DNA from 2 places in the Vogesella lacus genome. Region 1 is predicted to be linked to the other one. Evidence: riboswitches for the same ligand, from Rfam matches in the RefSeq annotation. Region 1 holds a riboswitch; the other holds the start of a gene.
What was found. Region 1 has a riboswitch for glycine ahead of gcvT (glycine cleavage system aminomethyltransferase GcvT). Riboswitches for the same ligand answer to the same signal wherever they lie in the genome.
Positions count from the first base shown of each region.

Region 2: linked by a shared signal. The riboswitch ahead of glyA (serine hydroxymethyltransferase) and the one ahead of gcvT (glycine cleavage system aminomethyltransferase GcvT) in region 1 are both predicted to bind glycine.

Region 1 covers NZ_CEETQT010000001.1:467,550-482,780, reverse strand. Annotated here, with positions in the region: gene ACZ9W6_RS02210 (diguanylate cyclase domain-containing protein) at 1-58, opposite strand, end outside; gene ACZ9W6_RS02205 (methyl-accepting chemotaxis protein) at 308-1,918, shown strand; gene miaA (tRNA (adenosine(37)-N6)-dimethylallyltransferase MiaA) at 1,974-2,918, opposite strand; gene fdxA (ferredoxin FdxA) at 2,986-3,309, opposite strand; gene gluQRS (tRNA glutamyl-Q(34) synthetase GluQRS) at 3,425-4,333, shown strand; gene ACZ9W6_RS02185 (amino acid permease) at 4,666-5,994, shown strand; gene ACZ9W6_RS02180 (NAD(P)/FAD-dependent oxidoreductase) at 6,073-7,050, opposite strand; gene ACZ9W6_RS02175 (TIGR02450 family Trp-rich protein) at 7,163-7,411, opposite strand; gene ACZ9W6_RS02170 (lipocalin family protein) at 7,447-7,989, opposite strand; gene ACZ9W6_RS02165 (cryptochrome/photolyase family protein) at 7,999-9,528, opposite strand; gene ACZ9W6_RS02160 (DUF2256 domain-containing protein) at 9,755-9,889, shown strand; glycine riboswitch at 10,146-10,244, shown strand; glycine riboswitch at 10,252-10,348, shown strand; gene gcvT (glycine cleavage system aminomethyltransferase GcvT) at 10,388-11,470, shown strand; gene gcvH (glycine cleavage system protein GcvH) at 11,539-11,925, shown strand; gene gcvP (aminomethyl-transferring glycine dehydrogenase) at 12,079-14,934, shown strand; gene ACZ9W6_RS02140 (hypothetical protein) at 15,027-15,231, opposite strand, start outside.
Region 2 covers NZ_CEETQT010000010.1:48,513-63,743, forward strand. Annotated here, with positions in the region: gene ACZ9W6_RS13500 (zinc-finger domain-containing protein) at 21-224, shown strand; gene waaF (lipopolysaccharide heptosyltransferase II) at 281-1,333, shown strand; gene ACZ9W6_RS13510 (TetR/AcrR family transcriptional regulator) at 1,326-1,922, shown strand; gene ACZ9W6_RS13515 (YbaN family protein) at 1,950-2,405, shown strand; gene ACZ9W6_RS13520 (hypothetical protein) at 2,380-2,871, shown strand; gene ACZ9W6_RS13525 (YjfB family protein) at 2,928-3,113, opposite strand; gene trxB (thioredoxin-disulfide reductase) at 3,236-4,189, shown strand; gene ACZ9W6_RS13535 (Smr/MutS family protein) at 4,195-4,833, shown strand; gene ACZ9W6_RS13540 (peroxiredoxin) at 4,808-5,275, shown strand; gene ACZ9W6_RS13545 (PhoH family protein) at 5,341-6,741, shown strand; gene ACZ9W6_RS13550 (alpha/beta hydrolase) at 6,776-7,567, shown strand; gene ACZ9W6_RS13555 (M24 family metallopeptidase) at 7,592-8,821, opposite strand; gene ACZ9W6_RS13560 (helix-turn-helix domain-containing protein) at 8,923-9,513, shown strand; gene ACZ9W6_RS13565 (methyl-accepting chemotaxis protein) at 9,560-11,428, opposite strand; glycine riboswitch at 11,800-11,894, shown strand; glycine riboswitch at 11,896-11,992, shown strand; gene glyA (serine hydroxymethyltransferase) at 12,114-13,370, shown strand; gene ACZ9W6_RS13575 (L-serine ammonia-lyase) at 13,467-14,867, shown strand; gene ACZ9W6_RS13580 (helix-hairpin-helix domain-containing protein) at 14,943-15,231, shown strand, end outside.

The DNA.
Region 1 (15,231 bases):
CAAAAGTAAAGCTGAACAACCTTTGCTGGCGATCCAGATTTTTTTCGGCAGTAGGCATGCGGCTGGGTCCTTGCGGGGGGAGGTCTGCAGGTGCTTGTGACTGCCTGTTGCCGGCAGAAACATAGCCCTGTCATTTACGATAGTCTGCGGGGCCTGCCTGTTCAAACTGCAACACAGTGTCCGGTCATGCATGCGGCGATTTGTAACTATCTGCTGCACAAGGGTATTGATTTAATAATTCCACCAGCTAGAACTGATGAAGGGAGCGACCCGATATTAAAAAACAGAGAGGTGTGCGATGCGGTTCATGACAATCAAGGCAAGACTGCTGCTGGCATTCGCGGTGATGTTGCTGATCATTATCGGGCAGGGGATCTATGCAGTACGGCAGTCTGAAAAAATCGGCGAAATGATGGTATCGGTTTACGACAATAATCTGGTGCCGATCCGGGATGTATCCGATGTCAATATGCAGGCGCTTTACCATATCCGTGCTGTTTTGCGCATGATGGTCGAGCCGACAGCCGAAGGGCGTGCTGCGGCCAAGGACGCCATGCGGCAGCGTGCTGAAAAGTATGATCAGCTGATGACCAAGTATCTGGGGGTGGTACTCAGCGATGCCGAGAAGGCTGCCTTGCAAGGCTTGAAGCCGGCGTGGGAAAAATACCTGCAATCGGCCGCCGAGGTGGTCAAGCTGGTTGACGAGGGCAAGACTGCAGAGGCAGCTGCGCTGTATATCCAGCAGACACGCCCGGCCTTTGACGCGGCAGACAATCTGCTGACCGAAATTGTCAATGTCAATGTGAAGCTGGCTGCGGACGCCAATGCGGATGGCAAGGCAACGGTCAGCGGCATCACCACCCTGACTATCGTGATGATCGTGCTGGCAGTGATTTTCACCGTGGCTGTCGCGCTGACTATCAGCGGCAGCATTAATAGCGTGATTGCCAAGCTGAAAGAGTCGCTGGCGCGGCTGGCGGCGGGGGATCTGACCATACTCGAACAACCGCAGGGCAAGGACGAAATTACCGAAATGCAGGTGGCGCTGCGTCAGGCGCAAGACAGCCTGATCAGTATCGTGCAGGTACTGAAGAAGAATGCCCAGACGCTGGATCTGGCCGCGGGCGAGCTGGTATCGGCCGCACAGCAGGTAACGGTCAGCTCCGAGCACCAGTCGGAGTCGACTGCCGACAGCGCAGCCTCGGTCGAGCAACTGACGACCTCGGTATCACATGTGTCCGACAAGGCGGGTGAGGCGAATCAGCTGGCCATCCGTTCTGGTCAGCTGGCCGATTCGGGACGTGATGCCGTCAACCGGGCGGGTGCCGAGGTGGAAGAGGTCAGTCTGGTGATTGCCAATGCCGCGCAGCGCATCGGTCATCTGTCGGGCGATATCCAGCGCATCGGCCAGATTTCGGTGATGATCAAGGATGTGGCTGACCAGACCAATCTGCTGGCACTGAATGCCGCCATTGAGGCGGCGCGAGCCGGGGAGATGGGACGCGGCTTTGCCGTGGTGGCTGACGAAGTGCGCAAGCTGGCCGAGCGCACAACCAGTGCCACCCAGGAGATCTCTGGCATGATCAGCTCTATCCAGAGCGGCTCTGATGAAGCGGCCAGCGCCATGATGGGCTGCACCAGCATCATCGACAAGGTCAAAGGAACAACCGGCAGCTCTAGCCAGATCATGAATCAGGTTGGTAGCGAGGCAGGCCAGGTGCAGAACGTGATGAACGAGATTTCCTACGCGCTGAACGAACAGGCGATTGCCAGCCAGAATATCGCCAAGACAGTCGAGGCGCTGGCGCAGATGTCGGAGGAAAACGTCGCCGCGGCCATGAGCGTGTCGCAAACAGCCGAGTCGCTGCGGGATCTGTCCGGCGGCATCAACCAGTCGATTGCCTTCTTCCGCACCTGAAGTGGCAGACCGGTATGAAAAAAGGCGGCCGGGGCCGCCTTTTTCCGCTTCTGCCTCAGTGGCGTGACTGCCAGTCTTGCAGCAGGCGGCAGGCTTCGTCTTGTACGTCGCCGCGATTGACGGCGAGTTCGTGATTGTCGGCGGCCATGCTGCGCAGCCAGGTAATCTGCCGCTTGGCCAGCTGGCGGGTAGCGGCGATGCCACGTTCGCGGAATTCGGCAGCATTGCACAGGCCGTCCTGGTATTCCCATGCCTGACGGTAGCCGACACAGCGCATGGCCGGCAGCTCCAGCGTCAGCTGTGGCCAACGTTGGCGAATGGCCGTCATCTCGGCCAGAAAGCCTTGCTCCAGCATCAGGTCAAAACGCAGCGCGATGCGCGCATGCAGCCAGGCGCGGTCATCCGGATTCAACGCCAGCCGCAGGAAGTTGCCTTGCGCCGCATCGTCGCGGCCGCGTGCCAGCAGCGCCGACATCGGCTGGCCGGACAGCAGGCAAACTTCCAGCGCGCGCTGGATGCGTTGCGAGTCATTCGGCGCCAGTCGCGCGGCGGTGACGGCATCGAGTGCGGCCAACCTTGCGTGCATCGCCGGCCAGCCAAGGCGGGCGGCGTCGTCTTCCAGCTCGCGGCGCAGCGCGCTGTCGGCTTGCGGCAAGTCGGACAGGCCTTCGGCCAGCGCCTTGAAATACAGCATGGTGCCGCCAACCAGCAGCGGCGTTTTGCCGCGTGCCTGAATCTCGTGCATCAGCCGGGTGGCATCGGCGTGAAACTGCGCGGCCGAGTAGGACTCGGTCGGGTCGATGATGTCGATCAGGTGATGTGGGCAGGCGGCCAGCTCGGCGGCCGTCGGCTTGGCGGTGCCGATATCCATGCCGCGATAGACGAGGGCAGAGTCGACGCTGATGATCTCGACATCAAAACGCTCGGCCAGCGCCAGCGCGAGGCCGGTCTTGCCGGAGGCGGTCGGGCCCATCAGGAAAATTGCACGCAAATCGGACATCGGCTATCGGCTTTCGGCGGTAAGTGGCTAAGGTTGGCCGCAAGGCGGCGTGGCGGGCTGGGCGGGCTTAGCGTTCCAGCAAGTGGCGCTTGTCCTTGATGGCCAGCCAGTGTGCGTGGTCTTCCGGCGCAGGAATGCGCGCGCTGATCACCGGCCACAGCGGTGCCAGCTCGGCATTGATGGCGACAAAATCGTGCTGGTCGACCGGCAGGTTTTCGTCGGCAAAAATGGCTTCGGCGGGGCATTCGGCCACGCATAGTGCACAGTCGATGCACTCGGTCGGGTCGATCACCAGAAAATTCGGGCCTTCATGAAAGCACTCGACCGGGCAAACCGCCACGCAGTCGGTGTATTTGCATTTGATACAGGCTTCGGTTACAACGTGCGTCATTGAACGCCTTACTCCTTGCTTGCGGCCAACCTTGGCCGCATAAATGCTGGCGGGCGCTGCGCGCGCCCGTTGTCTGTGTGCCATTTTAGCGTTTTTTTGCCGGTTTTGCCTTGCCATGTCTGATGCCATCCTCGCCCCGTCCCTGCCTTATCGCGGTCGCTTTGCGCCCAGCCCCACCGGTCTTTTGCATGCCGGTTCGCTGACGACGGCAGTCGGCAGCTATCTGGAAGCGCGTAGCCGTGGCGGCGAATGGTGGCTGCGGATGGAAGACCTCGATCCGCCGCGCGAGATGGCCGGCGCGGCCGACAATATCCTGCGCACCTTGGCGGTGTTCGGTTTCGAGTGGGATGGCGAGCTTAGCTACCAGCATGACCGCCACGATGCCTACCGCGCCGCGCTGGATCAGCTGATTGCTCAGGGCGATGCCTATGGCTGTGCCTGCACGCGCAAGGAGATTGCCGAGCGCAGCCAGCGCGGGGCCGATGGCATGATCTATCCCGGCAGCTGCCGCGATGGCGTGCCGGCCGGGCGCGAAGCGAGGGCGTGGCGCTTGCGAGTGGATGACCGCTACACCGGCTTTACCGACCGCTTGCAGGGCGAGTGCGGCCAACGTTTGCAAAGCGAGATCGGCGATGTGGTGCTGCTGCGTGCTGACGGTTTCTGGGCATACCAGCTGGCGGTGGTGGTGGACGATATTGCGCAGGGCATGACCGACATCGTGCGTGGCGCGGACTTGCTGGTGTCGACGCCGCGCCAGTTGTGGTTGCGCGAAAAGCTGGGGGGTACGCCGGTCACGCATTGTCATTTGCCGCTGATGGTCAATGCTGCGGGTGAAAAGTTGTCCAAGCAGACGCTGGCACCGGCGATTGATGCCAGCGCGGCAGCCGGCGAATTGCGGCTGGCACTGTCGCGGCTTGGTCATCATCCACCGGCCGAGGTCGTCACCCTGGCCGAGCTGTGGCAGTGGGCGCTGGCCAACTGGCAGCTGTCACGCGTGCCACGCGGACCTATCGTCCTGGCATAGCGATTTGCGGATACAATCGCCAACCTTGCGCGCAAGGCGGCCGGCTGGCTGTCTTGCCGCATTTCATTAGAGCGAAGCGCCAGCCAACAGGGCGCCAGCCGCTGTCATGACAAGACTTTGATATTCCGGAATAAAGGTTTGCTTTCAGCGCGGGGAACATCCGTGCCGAAGGGGAGTTTTGCATGGCAAGGGGCTGACGTGCCGGCTTGCCAGTCGCCAGAAGAGACAGAGCAAATCGACTGTGCGCCACCGCGCACCAACCGGAATCAAGCTTGCATGAATATCTATGAATTCAGCGCCGCGATGGCGCTTTTTGTTTTGGAGGACGCGTGATGAGTACTCAGACGACACCGCGTCACAAACTCGGCATCTGGATGTGTACCGCCCTGGTGGTGGGCAATATGATCGGCTCCGGCGTATTCCTGCTGCCGGCGTCGCTGGCGCAGTACGGCGGCTCCTCGCTGATTGGCTGGGTGATTACCTCGCTGGGCGCGATCTGCCTTGCGCTGGTGTTTGCGCGGCTGGCCAAGCTGCTGCCGCAACGCGCCGGTGGCCCGTATGCCTATATCCACGAAGGCTTTGGCGATTTTGCCGGCTTCCTGATTGCCTGGGGTTACTGGATTGCGCTGTGGGCCGGTAATGCCGCGCTGACGGTGGCCGGGGTCAGCTATCTGGGCGTGTTCTTCCCGGTGCTGAACGAAAGCAACTTTGCCGCCGGTGCAACCGCCATCAGCCTGATCTGGCTGGTGACCTGGATCAACAGCCGTGGCCCGAAAAGCTCGGGCAGCGTGGCAGTGGTAACCACCATCCTCAAACTGCTGCCGCTGGGCGCGGTGACGCTGGCCGGCCTGATCTGGCTGAATCCGGAGCTGGTGCAGTTCAACCCGAATGCCAAGCCGCTGGGCGAGGCGATTCCGGCCACCATGGCGCTGACACTGTGGGCCTTCCTTGGCCTCGAATCGGCCTCGGTGCCAGCTGGTGACGTGCACCAGCCGGAGAAAACCATTCCACGCGCAACCGTGTACGGCACGCTGATTGCCGCCGCACTGTATATCGCCAGCACCGTGGCACTGATGGGCCTGATGCCGGCCGAGCAGTTGGCCGCATCGTCCGCGCCATTTGCCGACGCGGCGCGCAGCCTGTGGGGCGAGTGGGCGTATTACGCGGTGGGTCTGGGCGCGGTGGTGTCGTGCTTTGGCGCGCTGAACGGCTGGTGCCTGATGCAGGGCCATATCCCGGCCGCCGCGGCACGCGATCGCCTGTTCCCGTCCTTCTTCCGTCGTGAAAACAGCGCCGGTGTGCCGATTGTCGGTCTGGTGCTGTCCAGCGTACTGGTCACGATTCTGCTGGCCAGCAAGTACGCCGGCGGCCAGAGTGGCGTGCAGATCTTCGAATTCGTGATCCTGCTGGCTACCGCTACCACGCTGCTGCCGTATGCCTTCTGCGCGATGGCGCTGCTGGCGGTGATGCTCAAGCGTCACCAGCAGTTCAGCCGTCGCGACTGGTACGCGCCGCTGGCCTTCTCCTTTGGCGGCTTTGCTTTTGCCATGTGGACGATTTACGGCTCCGGCGCCGAGGTGGTGATGTGGGGCGTGTTGCTGCTGCTGGCCGGTTTGCCGGTGTATCTGTGGCAGCTGCGCGAGCGCCTGCTGAAAGACTGAGCCAGCGCTGTCTTGCTGAAGAATGAGAAGCCCGCCGGCATCAAGCCGGCGGGCTTTTTCATGTGAGGGGTGCAAGGCTTACAGGCTGGCCAGCATGCGCTGTGCCAGATGGCGGCCGCTGAGCCATGCGCCTTCTACCTTGCCGCCATGCAGCCAGTCGCCACACAGACCAAGGCGAGTGTTTTCATCCCAGCCGCTGCCGGTGTGGCTGGCTACGCTGTCGGCGTAGCGCCAGCGGTGGCTGCCGGTGGCAACGGGTTCGCCGCCGCCGAGTTGCCGGAAGGCTGCCAGAAGCTCGGCCACTACTGACTCGGCGTCGGCTTCCAGCCATTGTTCGCTCCACGCTGCATTGGCCTGCAACACCCAGCTTTCTTCGCCGCTGCGGCCGGGTTTGCTGTTGTTGCGGGCCAGCCAGCGCAGCGGGCCTTCGTTGACAAAGGCGGCATCGAACGGCAGCGGCTGGCGCTCGGCAAATCTCGCCAGTACCGTCCAGCAGGGCAGCATGCGATGGCTGGCGGCCAACGCTTGCAAAGCTGCACTGTGGCCAGCCAGTAGCGGTACTGCCTGAGCCGGTGGTACGGCCAGCACCACGGCATCAAAACGCGCCGGCAGTGTGCCGTGCTCCTTGCTGGCCAGTTGCCAGCCGTCGTCGTGTGCGTGCAGTTGCTGCACGGTGTGGCTGAGCGCTTTCGCCAGGCCGGCCGCCAGCGCCTTGGCCGGTGCTGACATGCCGGGTACGCCGACATAGCGCAGCGGCACTTCCGTGTGTTCATGCGCCGTTGTGCCGATCACCGTCGGTCGGCCGGGCCAGAAGGCGATGTGGCCGTCGGCCAGCCAGCTGTCCACCTGTTGGCGAAAGGCGGGGTCACGCGCGGTGAAGTATTGCGCGCCGTGGTCGGCTTGCCAGTGTTCGCCACGACGGGTGCACAAGCGGCCGCCAAGGCCGCGGCTCTTGTCGAAAACGCTGACGGCGAGGCCGGCTTCGTGCAGGGCGCGCGCGCAGGAAAGGCCGGCCATGCCGGCACCGATGATGGCGATCTGAAGGGCTGAGGTCATGCGCTGTTGCTCCTTGTCTTGAATGGGGTGTCGCGCTGGCGTGGCAAGCTTGGCCGCAGGCTTGGGTGTGTGGGCGCTGGCTGCTTGCGGCCAAGTGTGTGGCTGACGGTATTCAGTGCCAGCCTTGTCGCCAGCGCGTGGTGTCGGTCAGTGTTTGCCACGCGATGATCTGGCTGCGGTGGCTGTAAACCGCCTCGATTTCGACTTCGCTGATTGGCAGCGCAGGGTCGTCCGGCTCGATGACGCGGGTCACCAGAAAGTGCTTCTCGCGCTGTTGTGGCGTCACTGCTGTCCATTTGCTCAGCAGCAGCTTGCGCGGGTTCAGGCGTGGCGGGCGTGCGGGTTTGTTGTCGGTACTCATGGCGTTTTACTCGTGGGCGAGAGGCAGGCAGGGACTCAGGCGTCGGGCCGCGTCTGGCTGACGCGAATCAGCTGGCCGGTGTCAAAGCCGAGCGCCGCTGCCTGTTGTAGCAGGCGCTGGTAAAGCTCGGGCGGCAGCTGGCGGTCGCGGGCGAGTATCCACAGATAGTCGCGGTCGTTGCCGGCCACCATCGCCCAGCGGTAATCGGGGTCGAGTGCGATGACGTGATAGCCGCCATAAAACGGCCCGAAGAACGATACTTTCAGCGAGGCAAGGTTGGCCGCACCATTGAACAGCGCACGACCTTCGGCCTGTTTCCAGCGCTGGCTGGCGCTGTCATAGCCGCGGTTGATCACGCGGATGCTGCCGTCGGCCTGAGGCTGGTATTCGGCGCTGACATCGCTGAGGCCGCGCTCGAAACGGTGGTCAAGGCGGGCAATTTCATACCACTTGCCGCTGTAGCGTTGCACTTCAAAACCGGGCAGCGGACGGATGCCTTCTGGCGGCAGGGTGGCACAGCCGCTCAGCCACAGGCTGGCGGCGACAGTCAGGGCGAGGGCAAACGGGCGCAGGCGCATGAGGTTTCCTTACAGTTGATCCAGCCGCTGGCGAATCGCTGTGGCGGTTGCGGTGATGGCGGCTTGTTCTTCGGGTGGCATATTGTCCAGCTGGCGATAAACCAGCCCCAGGCGCGGGTTGGCCGCGAGCTTCGGCTGTTGCCGCAGGAAAAAATCCCAGTACAGCGCATTGAAAGGGCAGGCGTCCGCACCGTAGCGGGCATCACGGCGGTAGCGGCAATTGCCGCAGTAATTGCTCATGCGGTGCAGATAGGCGCTGCCGCTGACATAAGGCTTGCTGGCCAGAAGGCCGCCATCGGCAAACTGGCTCATGCCCAGCGTGTTGGGCAGCTCCACCCACTCGAAGGCGTCGATATACACGCCGAGATACCACTCGTGCAGTGCCTGCGGTGACAGGCCGGCCAGCAGGGCGAAGTTGCCGATCACCATCAGTCGCTGGATGTGGTGGGCGTAAGCGTCTCGCAGCGACTGGCCGATGGCTTGCGACAGACAGCGCATGCCGGTTTGGCCATGCCAGAACCAGGCCGGCAGTGGCAGCTGATGATCAAAGCGGTTGCGCGTGGCGTAGCCGGGCATTTCGGCCCAGTAAATGCCGCGCACGTATTCGCGCCAGCCGATGATCTGCCGCACAAAGCCCTCGGTGGCGGCCAGCGGTGCGTGGCCGTCTTGCCAGGCGCGGATGGCCGCGGCGACGACTTCTTGCGGCGACAGCATCTTGGTATTCAGCGCAAACGACAGCAGGGCATGAAACAGTAGCGGTGCCTCACTGTGCATTGCGTCCTGGTAATCACCGAAATGCGGCAGGCGATGGGCAATGAAGTCATCCAGCATTGCCAGCGCTTCGGCGCGATTCAGCGGCCAACGTAGTGTCTCGGCTGCGGGCTCGCCAAAGCTGGCAATGCCGGCCAGCTGCAGCATCTGCCACAGCACGCGGTGATCGTGCTGCGGTCGGGTATCAGGCGGCGGCAAAGGTTGGCCGCGCCACGGTTTGCGGTTGTCGGCGTCAAAATTCCATTGCCCGCCCAGCGGCTGGCCGCTGTCATCCAGCAGCAGGCGGTGGCGCTTGCGCATGTAGCGGTAAAACACTTCCATCCGCCACTGCTTCTTGCCGGCAAACAGCTTCGCGGCCTCTTCGCGACGGGTGTAAAAGTGCTCGCTGCCTACTGCCTCGCAGGGGATGGACTGACGGGCTGCCCAGGTACGCAACTGCTGATCCAGCCGCCACTCGTCTGGCAGTTGCCAGCAAAAACGGCTGGCAGCGTAGTGCTGCAGCAGCGCATCGAGATTGTCGGTGAGGCTGCCGCGATTGCTCGTGTCGTCCAGCCGCACATAGCGCACGCGATGGCCGGCAGCCTTCAGCTGGCGCGCAAAATCGCGCATCGCCGCCAGAATGGCCAGCAGCTTTTGTGCATGGTGAAGCACATAGCCGGCTTCTTGCCGCAACTCCAGCATCACATACACCACGTCGTCGCGGCAGTCGGCAAACCAGCTGTGCTGCGGGTTGAGCTGGTCGCCAAGGATCAGGCGCAGCTCGGTCATGATCTGCCTGCCGGCAAGGGTTGGCTGGCGCACGCGGTGTCTGCGGACAGGCTGCGCATGTCTGGTTTGGGGCGTGTCATTAGTACGTGTACGTATCGGGTGCTTGTCGTTGATGTTGCAGTCAACGTGAAATCGCTATTTGTACAATACAAATTATGTACAATATTTAGGTGGGTACGCAAGAAACCCTCGCGGCCAACTGTCTGCAGGAGAGGGGGTTTACCGGATGAAAATGCGCAAGAAGGCTGATTTGCCAGCAAAAATCTGTGCAAGATGCGGCCGGCCGTTCAGCTGGCGCAAGAAGTGGCAGGCGGTGTGGGATGAGGTGAAATACTGTTCAGACCGCTGCCGGCAACGCTAGCGGCAGGCGCTTCTGTCCGTCAGCTTGAGGGTGGAAAATGGTATCGGGTCACAGCTAAAAATGCTGCTGTGGTGCGGGATTTCGCCGGATTTCAGTGCTTCGAGCGGGTGTTGCTGGCAAGGTGTCTGTCATTATTTTCCATAAGCCAGACGGTGACTGATGGCGGATTTTCATGACATTCATTGTGTCATATGGCAAGTGACTGATCTGGCGGCCAAAACCTGCTTGCCAAGGTGGCTATCGCCAACGATAATGCGCGCATTCCGCAGGAGAGAGTGATTGCCCGCTTGGGTGGTCGCCGCCGAAGGCGCAAGTGCACCCGCAATCGCTCAGGCAAAAGGACTGCATGAATCGGGCTTTGGCCCGCAGAATCTGGAGAGCGGCGCACAGGATGCGCCCACCGAAGGGGCTAACGGCGCAATGCCGGAAAATCTCAGGTGCAGGGACAGAGGGGTGTGAGAAAACAGAGGATACTCACGCTCGCAACAAGGACCTGTCATGACAGCCCTGCAACACACCCCGTTCTACGACGCACACATCGCTTCCGGCGCCAAGATGGTTGACTTCGCCGGTTGGGAAATGCCCATCCATTACGGCTCGCAGCTGAAAGAGCACGAAATCGTGCGTACCGATGCCGGCATGTTCGATGTTTCGCACATGACTGTTGTCGACATCACCGGCAGCGACGCTAAAGCCTGGTTGCAGAAACTGATCGCTAACGATGTGGCCAAGCTGGGCTTCGAAGGCAAGGCACTGTACTCCGGCATGCTGAACGAGCAGGGCGGCGTGGTGGATGACCTCATCGTTTACCTGACCGCGACCGGCTACCGCATGGTAGTGAACGCCGGCACGACCGAAAAAGATCTGGCGTGGATGGACAAGCAGTCCGCCGGCTTTGACGTGAAGCTGCAAGTGCGCCGCGATCTGGCGATGCTGGCCGTTCAAGGACCGCAGGCTATCGACAAGGTATGTCTGGTCAAGCCGGAGCTGGCCGAAGGCATCCGCGCACTGAAAGTATTCCAGGGCCTGCCGCAAGGCGAGTGGTTCTACGCCCGCACCGGCTACACCGGTGAGGACGGTCTGGAAATCATGGTTCCGGCTGCCGAAGCCATTACCTTCTTCAACCAGCTGAAAGAAGTTGGCGTATCGCCTATCGGCCTGGGCGCGCGTGACACCCTGCGTCTGGAAGCCGGCATGAACCTGTACGGCCACGATATGGACGAAACCGTCTCCCCGCTGGAAGCCGGCATGGGCTGGACCCTGGCCTTTACCGAAGGCCGCGATTTTATTGGCCGCGCCGCGCTGGAAGCGCAAAAGGCTGCTGGTGTCGCCATGAAGCAGGTTGGCCTGGTGCTGGAAGGCCGTGGCGTACTGCGCGAAGGCCAGAAAGTCGTGGTGGATGGCCAGGAAGGCATCATCACCAGTGGCACCTTCTCCCCGACCCTCAAGCATTCCATCGCCATCGCCCGTGTACCGGCCTCGACCGGCGCAGTGGCCCACGTTGATCTGCGTGGCACGCTGACCGAAGTGCGTGTGGTGAAAATGCCGTTCGTGCGTAACGGCAAAAAGGTTTTTGAATAAGTCTGGTGTATAACGCAGGGCGAGAGACGACAGCCCTGCCGAATCCTTACCCAATCTGGAGAGTAAACATGAGCAACATTCCTGCAGAACTGAAATACGTATCCAGCCACGAGTGGCTGCGTCTGGAAGCCGATGGCTCCGTTACCGTTGGTATTACCGAACACGCACAAGAGCTGCTGGGCGACATCGTATTCGTCGAGCTGCCAGGTGTTGGCGCTGCGCTGGCTGCCGATGAGCAGGCTGGTGTGGTCGAGTCCGTGAAGGCTGCTTCCGACGTATACGCGCCTATCGCTGGTGAAATCCTCGAAGTGAACGCCGAACTGGAAGGTCAGCCTGACCTGGCCAACAGCGATCCGTACGGCGCTGGCTGGTTCTTCAAGATCAAGCCGGCCAATGCCGCTGATCTGGATGCCCTGATGGACGCGGCTGCTTACGCGGCCGAAATCGGCGCCTGATGAAATGACCCTGCCGTGGCAACGCGGCAGGGTTTTGTTTTTGTGTTGCCCAAACACAGGAAAGACCCGTCTGGCCAGACTTGCGGCCAACCTTGGCCACAGCCGTTTTTCCTGTGTTTCTGTAACTGACTGTATCCATTCGGAATCGAAGACATGTCGCTCTCGCAACTCTTCAATCATCAAGAATTCATCGCCCGCCATATCGGCCCGTGCGAATCCGAAAAAGCCGAAATGCTGGCCTATATTGGCGCCAAATCGGTAGAAGATCTGGTGGCACAAACCGTGCCGGCCGGTATCCGTTTCAACCGTGCGCTGGATCTGCCAGCCGCACAGCGTGAAGTCGACGCGCTGGCTGACCTGAAAGCCGTCGCCGGCAAGAACGTGGTCAACAAGTCCTTCATCGGTCTGGGCTACTACCCGGTGATTACCCCGGGCGTGATCCTGCGCAATGTGCTGGAAAACCCGGGCTGGTACACCGCCTACACCCCGTATCAGGCTGAAATCGCTCAGGGTCGTCTGGAAGCACTGCTGAACTACCAGCAGATGATCATCGACCTGACCGGTCTGGAAATGGCCAACGCCTCCTTGCTGGACGAAGCCACTGCCGCCGCTGAAGCGATGGCCATGGCGCGTCGTGCCTTCAAGGGCAAGTCCGAGCAGTTCTTTGTTGACAGCCGCGTACTGCCACAGACCCTCGACGTACTGAAAACCCGCGCCGAATACTTCGGTTTCGAGCTGGTACTGGGGCATCCGGAAGAAGCCGGCAATGGCGACTACTTCGGTGCCTTGTTCCAGTATCCGGGCGAAGCCGGCGACCTGCTGGACCAGACCCCGTACATCGCCGCCGTCAAGGCCAAGGGTGCGATGGCGATTGTCGCTGCCGACGTAATGGCGCTGGTGGCACTGAAATCGCCAGCCGAAATGGGCGCAGACGTGGCCGTGGGTAACACCCAGCGCTTCGGCGTGCCAATGGGCTTCGGTGGCCCGCACGCTGCCTACTTTGCCTTCCGTGACGACCAGAAGCGCTCCGCGCCTGGCCGCATCATCGGCGTGTCGATCGACACCAAGGGCAAGCCGGCACTGCGTATGGCGCTGCAGACTCGCGAACAGCACATCCGTCGCGAAAAAGCCAACTCCAATATCTGCACCTCGCAGGTACTGCTGGCCAATATCGCCGGCATGTACGCCGTCTTCCACGGTCCGGAAGGCGTGAAGCGTATCGCTGCGCGCATCCATCGCATGGCTGCCATCTTCGCTCACGCGGTGAAAGCTGCCGGCAGCAAGCTGGTATTCGAGCGTTTCTTCGATACCGTACAGGTTGAGCTGGGCGCGAATGCGGCCAACGTTTACGCTGCCGCGCTGGCTGCCGGCATCAACGTGCGTGACGCCGGCAATGGCGTGTTGGGTGTCGCCTTCCACGAAGCCGCGACCACCGCTGATCTGGCCAAACTGGTTGAAATCTTCACCGGCAAGGCTGCCGACATCGCCGCGCTGGACGCTGCTGCCGCTGACGCGATCCCGGCCGCGCTGAAGCGTGAATCCGCCATCCTGTCGCATCCGGTGTTCAACACGCATCATTCCGAGCACGAAATGCTGCGTTACCTGAAAAAGCTGGAAAACCGCGACCTGGCGATGAATCACTCGATGATCAGCCTGGGCAGCTGCACCATGAAGCTGAACGCGACCAGCGAGATGATCCCGATCACCTGGCCGGAATTCGCCAATATGCACCCGTTCGCCCCGCGCGATCAGGCCGTTGGCTATCTGGAAATGATCGATGCACTGCAGCAGCAGCTGATCGCCATCACCGGTTTTGACGCCATCTCCATGCAGCCGAACTCCGGTGCGCAGGGTGAGTACGCCGGCCTCTTGGCGATCCGTCGCTATCACAAGAGCCGTGGCGAAGCCAACCGTACTGTCTGCCTGATTCCGCAATCCGCCCACGGTACCAACCCGGCGACCGCGCAGATGCTGGGCATGCAGGTAGTCGTGGTGAAGACCGACGAAAGCGGCAACGTTGACATCGCCGACCTGAAGGCCAAGGCTGAACAGCATGCGGCCAACCTTGGCTCGCTGATGATTACCTACCCGTCCACCCACGGTGTGTTCGAGGAAGGCATCAAGGAAATCTGCGAAATCGTGCATGCGCACGGTGGCCAGGTTTACATGGATGGCGCCAATATGAACGCCCAGGTTGGCCTGACCCGTCCGGCCGACATCGGTGCTGACGTATTGCACATGAACCTGCACAAGACCTTCTGCATCCCGCACGGCGGTGGCGGCCCAGGCATGGGTCCGATCGGCATGAAGTCGCATCTGGCACCGTTCATGGCCAACCACGTGGTGTCCGAAGTGCCGGGCGCTGTCGCCGGTCAGAGCGCGGTTTCCGCTGCGCCGTTCGGCTCGGCCTCGATCCTGCCGATCTCCTTCATGTACATCCGCATGATGGGCGCGGAAGGTGTGAAGCACGCGACCGAAATCGCGCTGTTGAATGCCAACTACCTGATGAAGAACCTGTCGGCGCATTACCCGGTGCTGTACACCGGCAGCAATGGCCGTGTGGCGCACGAGTGCATCATCGACCTGCGTCCGCTGAAGGCCGCCTCTGGCGTGACCGAAGTGGATGTGGCCAAGCGCCTGATGGACTACGGCTTCCACGCGCCGACCATGAGCTTCCCGGTAGCGGGCACGCTGATGATCGAGCCGACCGAGTCCGAGTCCAAGGCCGAGATCGACCGCTTCATCGCGGCGATGGTGTCTATCCGTCAGGAAATCGACAAGGTACAGAACGGCGTATGGCCTAAGGACAACAACCCGCTGTGCAATGCCCCGCACAGCAAGTCCGACATCGCCGGCGAGTGGACCCGTCCGTACAGCCGCGAGGAAGCCTTCTTCCCGCTGCCTTACGTGCTGGAAAACAAGTTCTGGCCTAGCGTGAATCGTATCGACGATGTGTATGGCGACCGCAATGTAATTTGCAGCTGCCCGTCCATCGACAACTACGAGTAAGCCTGCGAAGGTTGGCCGCAAGTCTTGCGGCCAACTTGCCAAGCCATGAAAAAAGCCACGCATTGCGTGGCTTTTTTCATGGCAGAAGCCGCTCAGGGCTTTTTCTTGTCTGCTTCTTTTTTCTCTTCGTCCTCATCGGTGCCGGCGACGGCCTTGACACCGGCAGCGGTCACATCGACAGCCGTGCCGACAACGGTGGCACCGATCTTGACCGTGGTGGCCGCGACGGTCACTGCCGCATCGGCAACCGCCAGAACGGCGCAGCCGGAAAGCAGGGTGCTGGCAGCGAGGGCGAGT
Region 2 (15,231 bases), on a different contig from region 1:
AAAGAACTGAAAGCAATACCATGGCCGAGCTGAAAGAAAACAAGGAACGCCTGATCGAAGTCACCGGCAAGGACCTGCCGCTGCACTGTCCTACGCCAGACATGGTGGCCTGGAACTCGCATCCGCGCGTATTCCTGCCTATCGTCAAGAACGGCGGCGAAGCGCTGTGCCCTTACTGTGGCACCCGCTACAAGCTGAACGGCCCGGTTAGCGGCCATCACTGAGCCGGCTCTTCACTTTGACAAGGTGCGGCCAACGTCGCACCTTTTTTAATTGCTACATGATCAAAAAAATACTGGTAATCGGCCCGTCCTGGGTGGGCGATGGCGTCATGGCACAGCCGCTGTACCGCCGTTTGCACGAGCGCAACCCCGGCGTCGAGCTGCATGTGTTTGCACCGGCCTGGACGCTGCCACTCCTGGCACGCATGCCCGAGGTGGCCAAGGCCCACCTGAATCCCTTCGGCCATGGCCAGCTGCGTCTGGGCGAGCGCTGGCGCGTTGCGCGCGAACTGGCGAAAGAAAAGTTCGATCAGGTGGTCGTACTGCCCGGCTCGCTGAAGGCGGCACTGATCCCCTTCATGGCCGGCATTCCGCTGCGCACCGGCTTTACCGGTGAAATGCGCTACGGCCTGTTGAATGATCTGCGCGAACTGGACGAGCACGAGCTGCCAACCATGGTCGAGCGCTTCTGCATACTTGCCGAAGCGCCCCGCCACGCCCTGCAACGACCGATTCCCTACCCTTCACTGCAAGGCTCGACTGCCAAGGGCGCCGAAGCCGCCAGCCGCATTGGCCTGAATCTCGACAAACCGGCTATCGCACTGTGCCCGGGTGCCGAATACGGCCCGGCCAAGCGCTGGCCGGCACGCCACTTTGCTGCCCTGTCACGTATGTTGCACGAGGCAGGCTTTCAGGTCTGGCTGTTCGGCTCGGGCAAGGATCAGGAAATCGGTGATGAGATCAGCCGCCTCAGCAGCGACATCGCCATCAATCTGTGCGGCAAGACCGGCCTCGATGAGGCAATCGATTTGCTGGCGCTGTGCAAGCTCGCCGTCTGCAATGATTCCGGCCTCATGCATGTTGCAGCCGCACTGGATCTGCCGCTGGTAGCCCTGTATGGCTCATCCAGCCCCGACTTCACCCCGCCCTTGAGCGACAAGGCTGAAATCGTTACGCTGGGTCTGGACTGCAGCCCCTGCTTCGAGCGCCAGTGCCCTTATCAGCACCTGCGCTGCCTCGAAGACATGCAGCCGCAACGCGTCCTGCAAGCCTGCGAACAACTGCTGAACCGCGCCCCCCTGCCAATCACCGTGGAAATTCAAGATGAGTAAAACCTTGCCTGGCCACACCGAAGACAATAGCCGCCGCATGGAGCTGATCCGTGCGGCCGCCCGCCTGTTCCGCGATCAGGGTTACGAACGCACCACGGTGCGCGACCTCGGCAATGCCGTCGGCCTACAGTCTGGCAGCCTGTTCTATCATTTCCGCACCAAGGAAGAGATTCTGGTGGCGGTGATGGCGCTGGGCATTACCGCCACGACCGAACAACTGGCCATCGCACTGGGTCAAGCCAAAAACACCCACGACAAGTTGGCCGCACTATTCCACGTCCATCTGCACTCGCTGCTGGGTGACAACCAGGCCGCGCTGGAAGTGATGCTCTACGAATGGCGCAGCGTGTCGGACAACGCCAAACCGGGGCTGATCATCCTGCGCGACCGCTACGAAGCGTTGTGGCAGGACGTACTGGATCAGGCTGCTGCCGAAGGCCTCGTCAAGCAGGACACCCGCCTACTGCGTCGCACCCTGCTGGGTAGCCTGCACTGGACGGTGCAGTGGTATCGCGATAGTGGTGATCTGTCTGTCAGCGAGCTGGCGGAGCGCATGCTGGCCCTCACCCTGAACAACAGCCCAAACTGAATCCGGCACGACCACACGGAGAGGTGCATGCAAAAGCCCCTGCGAATGCTCTGGCTGGTCGCCGGCTACCTGTTTTTGCTCTTGGGCCTGATCGGCGCACTACTGCCGGTCATGCCAACAACCGTCTTCCTGATCATGGCTTTGGCATGCTTTTCGCGTAGCAATCCGGCCTTGTCGCAAAAATTGCTCGACCACCCGCGCTTCGGCCCGCCGTTGCGACTGTGGCAACAGCATCGCACCATGACACGCAGAAGCAAAACCATTGCCATCTGCACCATTACGCTATCCATCGGCTTCAGCAGCTATCAGCTCCGTGCTGACCAGGCCCTGCTCGGCGCGGGGTTGGTTACGTTCGGACTTGGCCTGATTATCTGGATGATCAGACTGCCTTCACCACCAACAACATCAAGTACTTGCGCTACAATAGAATCAAATCCAAGCCATGGGACTCGCCATCATGGATCTGAACCTGAACGCGATTAACAGTTTTAACAGCCCGGTCAGCAACGTTGGCCGCAATGTACGCGAGCGACCGGAAGACAGCCCGCCCGCCGCCGTCGCCACGCCCGCACCGGCAGCAGAACAAGCTGCCCCGCCACCGGCCGCACCACCGGTAAGCAGCAATGCCATCAGCGCCACCAGCAGCGCCCTGCAAAGCCAGCTGTTTGATCGCCAGCGTGAGGTTGCGGCCAACCAGGCCGTCACGGCACAGAGCAGTAACAGTCAAGGCAGCGAGAACCGCGGCAACAGCGCCAACGATGCCGTTCGCGCGGAAGCCGCGCCACGCCCTCCTGCCAGCAATCCACCTGCGCAGAATCGCAATGAACTTGCAGACCAGCGCTTCAGCGGCAACCCTGCCAGGCAGGCTGTCGTGCAATATCAGGCCAACCAGTCCTTGCTGCAGGATGCCGGCCCGCCAAGTGGCCCGGCTATCAGTGCCAGCGCCTGAGCTGCAATGAAAAACGGGAGCCAAGGCTCCCGTTCTTGTTTTACTGCCTCAAGGCATCAGGCACGCACATCAATGCGATTACCCAGATTTGGCGGATTATTGGTCTGATTTGGCGATGCAGAAACCGCCGCCCCAACCAGACTCAACACCGAATCTCCTGCCACTTCCATAGCCTTCTTCAGCACGAAAGTTTCTGTGGTTTGCTTGATATTCTGCGCCGATGCCGCCGAAATGCCATCCATGAAATCCTCCTTTGCTATGGTTGATAATCGAAATCTATCCGGCAAGTAGCAACACTCAATCGGATACAGGTGCTTTAGCTGTTAGAATACGCCTTATCGTTTCTGTTTGACAGGAAAAAAACATGAGCCAGACTCGTCACTCCCCGCTTCTCATCCTCGGTTCCGGCCCTGCCGGTTACACTGCTGCCGTTTACGCGGCACGCGCCAACCTGAAACCGGTCATCATTACCGGCCTCGCCCAAGGCGGCCAGCTGATGACCACGACCGAGGTTGATAACTGGCCTGCCGACGCTTCCGGCGTAATGGGCCCGGAGCTGATGCAGCGCTTCCAGCAGCATGCCGAGCGTTTCGGTACCGAGATGATCTTTGATCACATCCACACTACCAAGCTGGATGAGAAGCCTTACCGCCTGATCGGCGACAGCGGCGAATACACTTGCGACGCCCTGATCATCGCCACTGGCGCTTCCGCCAAGTACCTGGGCCTGCCATCCGAGCAAGCGTTCTCCGGCAAAGGCGTTTCCGCCTGCGCGACCTGCGATGGTTTCTTCTACCGCAATCAGGACGTAGCCGTCGTGGGTGGTGGCAACACTGCCGTTGAAGAAGCACTCTATCTGGCCAACATCGCCAAGCATGTGACCCTGATCCATCGCCGCGACAGCTTCCGCGCCGAAAAGATCATGATCGATAAGCTGATGGCTCGCGTTGCCGAAGGCAAAGTCACCCTGAAGCTGAATGCCAATCTGGATGAAGTCCTCGGCGATGCTTCCGGCGTGACGGGTGTTCGCCTGAAATTCAACGACGGCAGCAGCGAAGATATCGGCCTGATGGGCGTCTTCATCGCCATCGGCCACAAGCCGAACACCGACATCTTCAAAGGCCAGCTGGAAATGGATGAAACCGGCTACCTGATTACCCGTGGCGGCCGCGATGGCAATGCCACCCTCACCAGCGTCGAAGGTGTCTTCGCTGCCGGTGACGTGCAGGATCATATCTACCGCCAGGCCGTAACCAGCGCCGCCTCCGGCTGCCAAGCCGCTCTGGACGCCGAGCGTTATCTGGATCAGCTGAAGTAAGTTGCTTGAAAGCACTCAAGTCGCAACTGAAGCAAATCAAGCTGCAGCCCCGCGCCCCCGTGGCGCCGGCTGCGGCCAACCCTGAGCCGCCTGCGGCTGAAATCGACTTCCCGTCTGCCGTCCCCGGCGTCAAGCCACTCAAGCCTGACAATCGTCACATCCCGCAACTGCCCAAGCCACGCCCGCGCCCCATGCATGGCAAATCCCACAGCTTGCTGACCACCGATGCCCTGCTGACACAAATGTCAGCCTGGTTTGAACCGGCACAGCTTCCTTACGAACATCGCCGCCCCGGCATTGCCAGCAACAGCCTGCGCCGCCTCAAGAGCGGACACTGGCCTGTCTGCGGCGAGCTCGACTTGCATGGTCTTGACCGTCACACCGCACACGAACAGCTGACCGTGTTTTTGCACCGAAAACGCGAGCAAGGCAATTGCGTGCGCATCATTCACGGCAAAGGCCTGAGCTCGCGCGGCGAACCGGTACTGCCCAAAATGGTACGCGGCTGGTTAAGCCAGCACCCGGACGTACTGGCCTTTTGTGAAACCGACAGCCATCAGGGCGGCAGCGGTGCCGTACTGGTTTTGCTCAGACGACATCACCCACATGGAGACCACCATGAGCACGATTATCCCCGCTTTTGAAGCCCCGGCCACCAGCGGCCTGACTGCCCGCCTGCCGGCCAGCGGCCTTGCCATTGCCTACTTCTACCCCAAGGACAACACGCCGGGCTGCACCAACGAGGCACTGGCATTTCGCGATCTGCACGAGCGCTTTCTTGCGGCCAACTGCACGATTTTCGGCGTCTCGCGTGACAGCCTGAAATCCCATGAAAATTTCCGCGCCAAGTACGCTTTGCCATTTGAATTGATCAGCGATCCGGACGAAACTGTATGTGAGATGTTTGCTGTCATGAAAATGAAAAACATGTACGGCAAACAGGTAAGAGGCATTGAGCGCAGCACTTTCGTTCTGGATGGCCAAGGCCAGATCCTGCGCGAATGGCGCGGCGTCAAGGTGCCCGGACACGTCGATGAAGTACTCGCCTTCATCGAGTCCCTGAGCCAGGTGCCGACAGCCGGATAAAATCTCTGCCGGCACCGCGATGATCACGGTCAGGCCATCAGGCCTGACCAGACAAGGGGGTAATCATGGTTGGCCGCAAGAAAAGCAAGATCAGCAAACTGTTCGTCCTCGACACCAATGTGCTGTTGCATGACCCCACCTGCCTGTTCCGCTTCGAAGAACACGACATCTACATCCCCATCATCACTCTCGAAGAGCTCGACGATCACAAGAAAGGCATGTCCGAAGTTGCCCGCAACGGCCGCCAGGCCAGCCGCTTCATTGACGAGCTGGTCAGCCAGCAACGCAATATCGACGATGGCATCCCGCTAGGCAGCAAGAGCCATCAGGCCGCCAGTGGCCGCCTGTTTTTGCAGACTCGCCTGCTCGATACACGACTACCCAATCCGCTGCCAGTCGGCAAGGCCGATAACCAGATACTCGGCATCGTGATGGCACTGAAGCAGCACGATGCCGAACGCGAGGTCGTACTGGTGTCGAAAGACATCAATATGCGCATCAAGGCACGTGCGCTGGGGCTGGATGCCGAAGACTACTTCAACGACAAGGTGCTGGAAGACAGCGACCTGCTGTATACCGGCACACTCGAAATCAACAGCCAGTTCTGGGACAGAAACGGCAAGGAGCTGCGATCCTGGCAGGAAAACGGTCGCACCTATTACCAGCTCAAAGGCCCGGATGCCAACAAGCTGCTGCTGAACCAGCTGTTATGGCAAGGCGGCGATCAAACCCTGCAAGCCCGTGTCATCCAGCAGGAAGGCAAAGAAGCCACACTCGAAACCCTCAAGGATTACAGTCACCAGAAAAACAATGTCTGGGGCATCACCGCACGCAATCGCGAACAAAACTTCGCGCTGAATCTGCTGATGAACCCGGAGATCGATTTCGTGACCTTGCTGGGCCAGGCCGGTACCGGCAAGACCTTGCTGACCTTGGCTGCCGGCCTCGCCATGACGCTGGAACAAAAGCTGTACAGCGAAATCATCATGACGCGGGTGACGGTGCCAGTCGGCGAAGACATCGGCTTTTTGCCTGGCACCGAAGAGGAAAAAATGCTGCCATGGATGGGCGCACTCGAAGACAACCTTGATGTGCTCAATCGCAGCGAAGATGACAGTGGCGACTGGGGGCGCGCCGCCACCCGCGACCTGATCCGCAGCCGCATCAAGGTCAAATCGCTGAACTTCATGCGCGGCCGCACCTTCCTCAACAAGTATCTGATCATCGACGAAGCGCAAAACCTGACGCCCAAGCAGATGAAGACCCTGATTACCCGTGCAGGCCCGGGCACCAAGGTTGTCTGCCTGGGAAATATCAGCCAGATTGACACCCCCTACTTGACGGAAGGCAGCTCTGGCCTGACTTATGTCGTAGATCGCTTCAAAGGTTGGCCGCATTCGGGCCATATCACCTTGCAACGCGGCGAGCGCTCGCGACTCGCCGACCACGCGGCGGAGGTACTCTGATTTGTCCGCACTTGAACTGATACACAAACCGGCAATGGGCAAGTCACGCCAGACGCGTCCATTGCTGTTTTTACATGGCGCTTATTCGGATGCCAGCTGCTGGCATGAGCGCTTCATGCCCTGGTTTGCCAAACAAGGTTTTGATTGCTGGGCCCTCAGCTTCGAGGGCCACGGCAAATCACCCAACAGCAATGGTCTGCCGCCGGGCATTGATCGTTATGTCGATAATCTTGCGCAAGCGCTGACCTTGCTGGGTGACCCGCAGCCTATCATCATCGCCCACTCCATGGGCGGCTTTGTGGTGCAGGAATACCTGACCCGACACCCGCTGCACGCCGTCGCCCTGCTGGCACCCGTACCGGCCAGCGGGCTGTCACGCTCGACCTGGCGCATGATGTGTCAGCGCCCCGACCTGCTGACCCGGCTCAATATGTTTCAGCTGACCGGCACCGGCATGGATGCTGACAGCGTACGCGCCCTGCTGTTCAGCGAACACAGTTCGGACAAGGATATCGAATGGTGCCTTAGCCATTGCCGGCCCGAAAGCCAGAAAGCCCTGCTCGACATGAGCTGGTCAACGTTGGCCGCAAGATATAGCCAACGCCCTGATCATGCGCTGGTCTTGCTGGGCAAGTCTGACTTGCTGATCGGCGACAGCGATGTTCGCGAGGTCGTGCAACGCCTGAATGCCAAGCAATGCAATATCGACGAACTGGGCCATATGGTGATGCTGGACAGGCAATGGCTGCTGGCTGCCAAGGCCATTCATGACTGGCTGGAAAAAGAGGCCGTCAGCACCGTGGCCGCCGACCTCACACCAGGCTAGTACAAAGCCGGATTGACGGTCCGTTTACCGCTGATAACCAAACGGATCGTCAATACTGTGGCTAGGCTCGGTAAACCAGCGCGGGCCTTGCTCGGTCATGTAGAAATGATCCTCCAGCCGCACGCCAAACTCTCCCGGCACGCATATCATCGGCTCATTACTGAAGCACATGCCGACCGCCAGCGGCGTCTGGTCAGAACTCACCAGATACGGCCACTCGTGAATATCCAGCCCGATGCCATGACCCGTACGATGCGGCAGCCCCGGCAGCTCGTACTCCGGGCCAAAACCATCCACCTGCAATTGCGCTCTGGCAGCCAGGTCAACCGAGCCGCAAGGCTTGCCCAGCTGTGCAGCAGCAAAGGCCGCAGCCTGCGCTGACTTTTCTGCTTGCCATACTTGCCGCTGACGCTCGCTGGCCTCGCCAAAAACATAGCTGCGGGTAATATCCGACAGATAGCCATGCAGCTCACAACCGGTATCAATCAACACCATATCACCCTGCTTCAGGTATTGCGGTTCCTTCACCCCGTGCGGAAAAGCCGTCGCCGGGCCAAACAAGGCGATACAGAAATAGGAACCCGCAGCCGCACCCACCTTGCGATGCGCCTCATCGATGAACGCCTCGACCTCTAGCGTGGAGATGCCTTCATGCAAGATGCTGGCAACCGCCTTGTGAACTTCCAGCGTCATGTCTTTGGCCGCCTGCATCAGCGCGAGCTCGGCAGCAGATTTCTGCATGCGGCAACCAGCTGTCACTGGCTTGGCATTGACGAAACGACAAGCCGCACCTTGTTCGCGCAAACCGTCAAACACGAAGAACGGAGTACTTTCATCAATAGCCAGTACGGTATTGGCCTGATCAGCATTGACACCCAGCTCGCCAAGCACACGGAACAACAGCGCATAAGGCGATTCGTGCTCATGCCAGCCACTCACCGGCGCGCGCTGAACCATATACTCATCCAGCGTACCCAGCTCGAAATGGGGTGCAATAAAACGTAGCTGACCACCGGCCGTCAGCACTGCACCGACCATACGCTCGCTGGCATACCATTTCAGACCGGTAAAATACTTGAGGCTAGTCCCTGCATGCAGATACATGGCATCAATACCATGCTCTTGCATCAGACTCGCGGCCTTGCCCATTCTCGCCTGATATTCAGCCAGTTCAATCGGCTGCACATTTGCCGTCATGCACGATAATTTTTGCAGTGCATCCTGCTTGCTGACACCACCAATCCCGATTGCCATCACCTGCTCCCTGTCTTTTGCGTAATAATTCAGTGCATGATAGCAAGCAAATTTTAGTGTCACTTAAATTTTGATTGCCAAACTCACGATATTGATAAAACATGCGCATACCGCGCAACGGGAATACAACAGCGATGTCAGAAGAATCGATAGGCCAACGACTAAGGCGATACAGAAAGCTCTGCGGCAAGACACTGGTACAAGTATCCAAAGAGGCCGGGGTTTCTGCAGGCTTCCTGTCCCAGGCCGAACGGGACATGACCGGCCTGTCGCTATCCTCGCTGGCCAACATCGCAAAGTCACTCGGCGTCTCAAGTAGCGAGCTATTCCCCCTGCCACGCCAGGAGGCACCCGACTCTCACCAAAACACCCGCCAAAGCTATGCCCTCACCGGCATGATGCAGCGCTATGAGCGCCTGAGCACCTCCTTTGACGGCAGCGTACTCAATGCAGTCAAACTGATCCTACCAATTGACTACCGCTCGGAAGAGGTCAGCCACGAGGGGGACGAGTTTGTCTACGTGCTGAATGGCAAGGTGCGCTATATCGTCGGCAACAACAAATATGATCTGGTCAGTGGCGATTCGCTGCATTTCAACCCGAAAGAAAGACACGCGATACACAACAACTCTGGCGAGGTGTGTGAAATCATTTCTGTCAGTACCCAACCGCTTTTCGAGAACGCCAAATAAAAAAGAGGCGCATCTGCGCCTCTTTTTTATCTCAATACATCCGCACTCACAGCTTGAATTGCGACACCAGTGACTTGAGCTGATCACCACGACTGGCCAGCAACTGAATCGTAGCCAGCGCATCCTGCAAACTTGCATCAGTCTGCTGCGCCATCACGTTTACGCGCTCGGCACTACGCGCCATTTCATTGGTTGCCACGCCCTGCTCGGCGGTTGAAGACGTAATCTCGCCCATGCGAGAAGAAATCTCCTCAGCGTGACCCTTGATCATGTCTACCTTGTCAGCTGCCTGACGCGACAGCGCTACACCACTGGCCACCTTGGCATTAGTCTCGTCAGCATGTGTAATCGCCTCACCCGTTTTGGCGATAACGGTATCAATCAGCTCGGCAATCTGGACGGTAGCCGTTGCTGTACGCTCGGCCAGCTTGCGCACTTCATCCGCCACCACGGCAAAACCACGCCCCTGCTCGCCGGCCCGTGCCGCTTCGATAGCTGCATTCAGCGCCAGCATATTAGTCTGATCCGCGATATCACGGATCACGGCCACGATGCCTTTGATTTGCTCGGACTGGCCCGACAGGCTGGACATCACATCCTGCAATGAACCCACCGCAGTAACGATGGACTCGACTTCGCGGGCAACTTCAGCCATCGCCTTGTGAGAGTCAAAAGCATTGTCACGAGAGCGGGACACCAGCTGCTCAGTCTCACCGACATGATCTGCAATGTGGTTAATGCTGACTGTAATCTCCTCGATCGTTGCCGCCGTTGCCGACAATTCGGATGACTGCACGCGTGAATCCTGGGCAATCTTGTCCGCAACACGATTAAGACCCACCGCATCCATCGCCAAGGCATCAGATTCGCCACGTACCGTCAGGAACATCTCACGCAACTTGGCCACAAACTGGTTGAACGACTCGGCAATCTGGCCGACCTCGTCACGATTACCCACCGGAATGGTCTTGGTCAGATCACCCTGACCACTGGCAACCTCCAGCATGGCCTTGCGCAAGGAACCCAGCCCCGAAAGCATTTTGGCAACACCGGCATAAGTCAGTACCGACGCAATCGACAAGCCAACAATCGCCAGAATGATCAACACTGTCAGCAACTCGCGCACCGGCGACATGGCCTCGGCTTTTGGCACCACGATACCAAGCAGCCAGCCTGTTTTTGGCACAGACATCAGCGAAACCATATTCACTTCGCCACCCAGGTCGATATCCTGAATGCTGCCATCTTTGGCCAGCGAACCAAGGTCGATGCCAGGCACTACTTCGCCGATTTTCTTCAGTACCGAGTCCTTCTGCGGGTGGGCAATCACCTCACCCTCAGCCGTTACCAAGAAGGCATAGCCACCGCCCGGCAATTTGGAAGAGACGATCTCGTCAACCACCCGCGCCAGCGTAACGTCACCGCCAGCAACTGCCGTCAACGTACCGCCCGACTTTTGCGACTCGGCAAAAGTGATGATCGGGCGCTTGGTTGCGGCATCAAGATAAGGAGGCGAAGTGGTCGGGCCATCAACGGCTGCTGCGGCCTTGTACCAAGGCCGGCCAGTCGGATCGTAGCCAGCTGGCAATGCAGGCGATTTGGCATCCATGGTCATGGTCTTGTCTGGCTGGCCAACATAAGCCGAATCAAAACCACCGGCATGTTGAGCCTGATCCAGAATCGGCTGCAAATCACCCTTGCCGAAACGGCCAAGAATCGAGCTGACAATCTGCTGGCGGCTTTGTACCCATTCGGTCACAAAGCTGGCCTTGTTGTCAGCGGCGAGATTGATCTCGCGGGAGATCTCCTCTTCGAGCGCTTGGCTCATCTTGAAATACACGATGCCACAGAATACTGCTGTTGATGCAGTCATCACCAACAACACGAACATCATCAATCGGGTTCGGATTGTCATGCGCGCTCCCCTTGCTTGCGTTTTTATTTATTGAATGGCCTATTATTCATATAAGCCTTGAGACACGAACTTGCCAAAATATAGTCAACTCAGTCAGTTGACACCAAACCACACGATGACAAAAGACAAACGAGTCAACCAGCAAGTACGTCCCGAACTCGCGCATTTCAGCCTATTCGATGTTATATATCAAGCCTAACTGAGCATTTCATTAAATCCCCGCATCAAAACTACCTCTCAAATTTTAGCCAGCAATGCCAAACAGCAATATTTCTGACAATCGTATATGCCAATCACTTTCCTTGCCGGCATTTGACTTGGACATCAACTTTCTCTAGATTTGCCTGAGCCGCAGGAATGTCAAACATTCCACGGGATACACAGGAGAGACTGTCCGGAACGACTGCGACAGCGCCGAAGGGGAATCGCCCCAGAAACTCTCAGGCAAAAGAACTGTGTGAACCAGGCACTCTGGAGAGCAGGTCTGCAAAGCAGCACCTCGCCGAAGGCAGCACGGCTACCGCAATCTGGTAGCCAGAATCTCTCAGGCAAAGGGACAGAGGGGGCAACGTCGGGTGATACCGGACGGGGCTCCTTTTTTCATTCCAGCCCTACCCCTACACACTCGCCACTACCAGCCGATCACAAGACCCGTTGTCTTGCGGCACATAACAGGAGTTGCGCGATGTTTCACAGAGAGATGGAAATTGCCGGATTTGATGATGCGCTATGGGCGGCCATGCAGGCCGAAACACTGCGTCAGGAACAACACATCGAGCTGATTGCCTCGGAAAACTATGCCAGCCCGCGCGTCATGCAGGCACAGGGCAGTCAACTAACCAATAAATACGCCGAAGGCTACCCGGGCAAGCGCTATTACGGCGGCTGCGAACATGTTGATGTGGTTGAGCAACTGGCTATCGACCGTGCAAAGCAGCTATTTGGCGCTGATTACGCCAATGTGCAGCCACACTCCGGCAGTCAGGCCAACGCAGCGGTATACATGTCGCTGCTGCAACCGGGCGACACCATTCTTGGCATGAGCCTGGCCCATGGCGGTCATCTCACCCACGGTGCCAAAGTCAATTTCTCCGGCAAAATCTACAATGCCATCCAGTACGGCATTGACAGCCAGAGCGGCGAAATCGATTACGACGAGGTGGCAAGGTTGGCCGCAGAGCACCGCCCCGAGATGATTGTTGCCGGCTTCTCCGCCTATTCGCTGATCGTAGACTGGGCACGCATGCGCGAAATTGCCGACAGCATCGGGGCATGGTTATTCGTGGACATGGCCCATGTCGCCGGACTGGTTGCCGCCGGCCTTTATCCCAACCCGCTGCCACACGCCCATGTGGTCACCACCACCACCCACAAGACCCTGCGCGGCCCACGCGGCGGCCTGATCCTTGCGGCCAACCCGCCGGAAGAGCTGGTCAAAAAGCTGCAATCACTGGTTTTCCCCGGCATTCAGGGCGGCCCACTGATGCATGTCATCGCTGCCAAGGCGGTTGCCTTCCTTGAGGCACAGCAACCCGAGTTCATTACTTACCAGCAGCAAGTGCTTGCCAATGCACGCTCAATGGTCAGCACCTTCCAGCACCGCGGCTACAAGATTGTCTCGGGCAAAACCGATGATCACCTGTTCTTGCTGGATCTCATCGACAAAGGCATTACCGGCAAAGCGGCAGATGCCGCACTGGGTGCGGCCAACATCACGGTCAACAAGAATGCCGTGCCCAACGACCCGCAAAGTCCGTTTGTCACCAGTGGCATCCGCATCGGCACACCAGCCATCACCAGCCGCGGCTTCAAAGAAGCAGAAGCCACCCTGATTGCCAATCTGGTTTGCGACATTCTGGATGATATTGACAACACCGAGGTTGCCAATCGGGTAAAACGCCAGGTTCTGGCGCTTTGCGCTGACTTCCCCGTCTATCGTTAAGTACAATCCGGCGGCTGCGGCCAACGTAGCCGCCACACACACCCGTCAAACCTGGGTTGGCCGCAAGGCCACCCGAGCAAAAATAAGAGAAGCAGCATGGCAATTAGTGTTTTTGACCTGTTTAAAATCGGTATCGGCCCATCCAGCTCGCACACCGTCGGCCCGATGCGCGCAGCCCGCCAATTTATCGCACGGCTCGACAAGGATGGCCTGCTTGGCATTACCTGTCGGGTGAAGTCAGAGATGTTCGGCTCGCTCGGTGCCACCGGCAAAGGCCACGGCACCGATACCGCCGTGCTGCTTGGCCTGCAGGGTGAGCTGCCGGATCTGGTCGACACTGATCAGGTCGACACCATGCTGCATGCCATTCGCGAAGCCCGCTCGATCAACCTGCTGGGCAAGCACACCATCAATTTCAACGAGTCAGAAGACCTGATTCTCTACAAGCGCAAGGCGCTGCCCTACCACCCCAACGGTATGATATTCGAGGCATTTGATGCTTCGGGCAACAGCCTCTCCAAGCGTGCCTATTACTCAGTAGGCGGCGGCTTTGTTGTGGATGAAGCGGCCATCGATGCCGGCTTCACCCCGCCAGGTGTCACCGAGCTGCGTCATCCATTCAAAAGTGGTGCCGAACTGCTGGCACTGTGTCAGCGCCATGGCAAGTCCATCAGCCAGATCATGCTGGAAAACGAACTGGCCTGGCGCACAGAAGATGAAATCCGCAGTGGCCTGCTGCAAATCTGGCAGGTCATGCAAGCTTGCGTGAAGCGCGGCTGCGAGCGCGAAGGCATCCTGCCAGGCGGCATGAAAGTCAAACGTCGCGCATCTGACATGTATCGCAAGCTGCTGGCCTCACCAGAAGCTGCGCTGCGTGACCCACTGACTGTACTCGACTGGGTCAACCTGTATGCACTCGCAGTCAATGAAGAAAATGCTGCCGGCGGCCGCGTAGTGACCGCACCGACCAATGGTGCAGCAGGCATTATTCCTGCCGTCTTGCACTATTACGCCCGATTTGTACCGAATGCCAATGACGAAGGTGCGATCCGCTTTCTGCTGACTGCTGGCGCCATCGGCATTCTGTTCAAACTTAATGCTTCCATCTCTGGCGCTGAAGTTGGCTGCCAGGGTGAGGTCGGCTCCGCCTGTTCTATGGCTGCAGGCGCCTTGGCCGAAGTTTTGGGCGGCACACCAGAACAAGTCGAAAATGCCGCCGAAATCGGTATGGAGCACAATCTTGGCCTGACCTGCGACCCGGTTGGCGGACTGGTACAAGTGCCTTGCATCGAACGCAATGCCATGGCGGCCATCAAGGCAATCAACGCCGCACGCATGGCACTGCGCGGCGACGGTCATCACTTTGTTTCGCTGGATCGCGTCATCAAGACCATGCGCGACACAGGCCGTGACATGAGCACCAAATACAAGGAAACCGCTCGTGGCGGCCTCGCGATCAATGTGATCGAAGTGCCAGTCAACATCGTCGAGTGCTGACATAGTACAAAGGTCAACACAGCAAGCCAGACAGCAGCTTCTATACTGATAGCAGGCTCTTTCGGGAGAAAGATCATGCAACAGCTGCTACTCTGGCTATCCATGCTGCTCATGCCCACCCCCGGTGTTGAAATCAATACCGCCAGTCTTGAAGCACTCATCAGGATTGGCATTCCGCCCGTCCACGCGCAACAAATTATCAGCGTGCGCAAAGAAGCAGGGCCATTCAACACCCCTGCTGACTTGCTTGAAATTGATGGCATCGAACAACAATCCTTTGCCAAAATCAAAGCAAGTCTTTCCGTCAATGGTCAGCCACTATCAACGGCAAACCCAGCTCCCGTCATTCGCACGCCCCATCGCC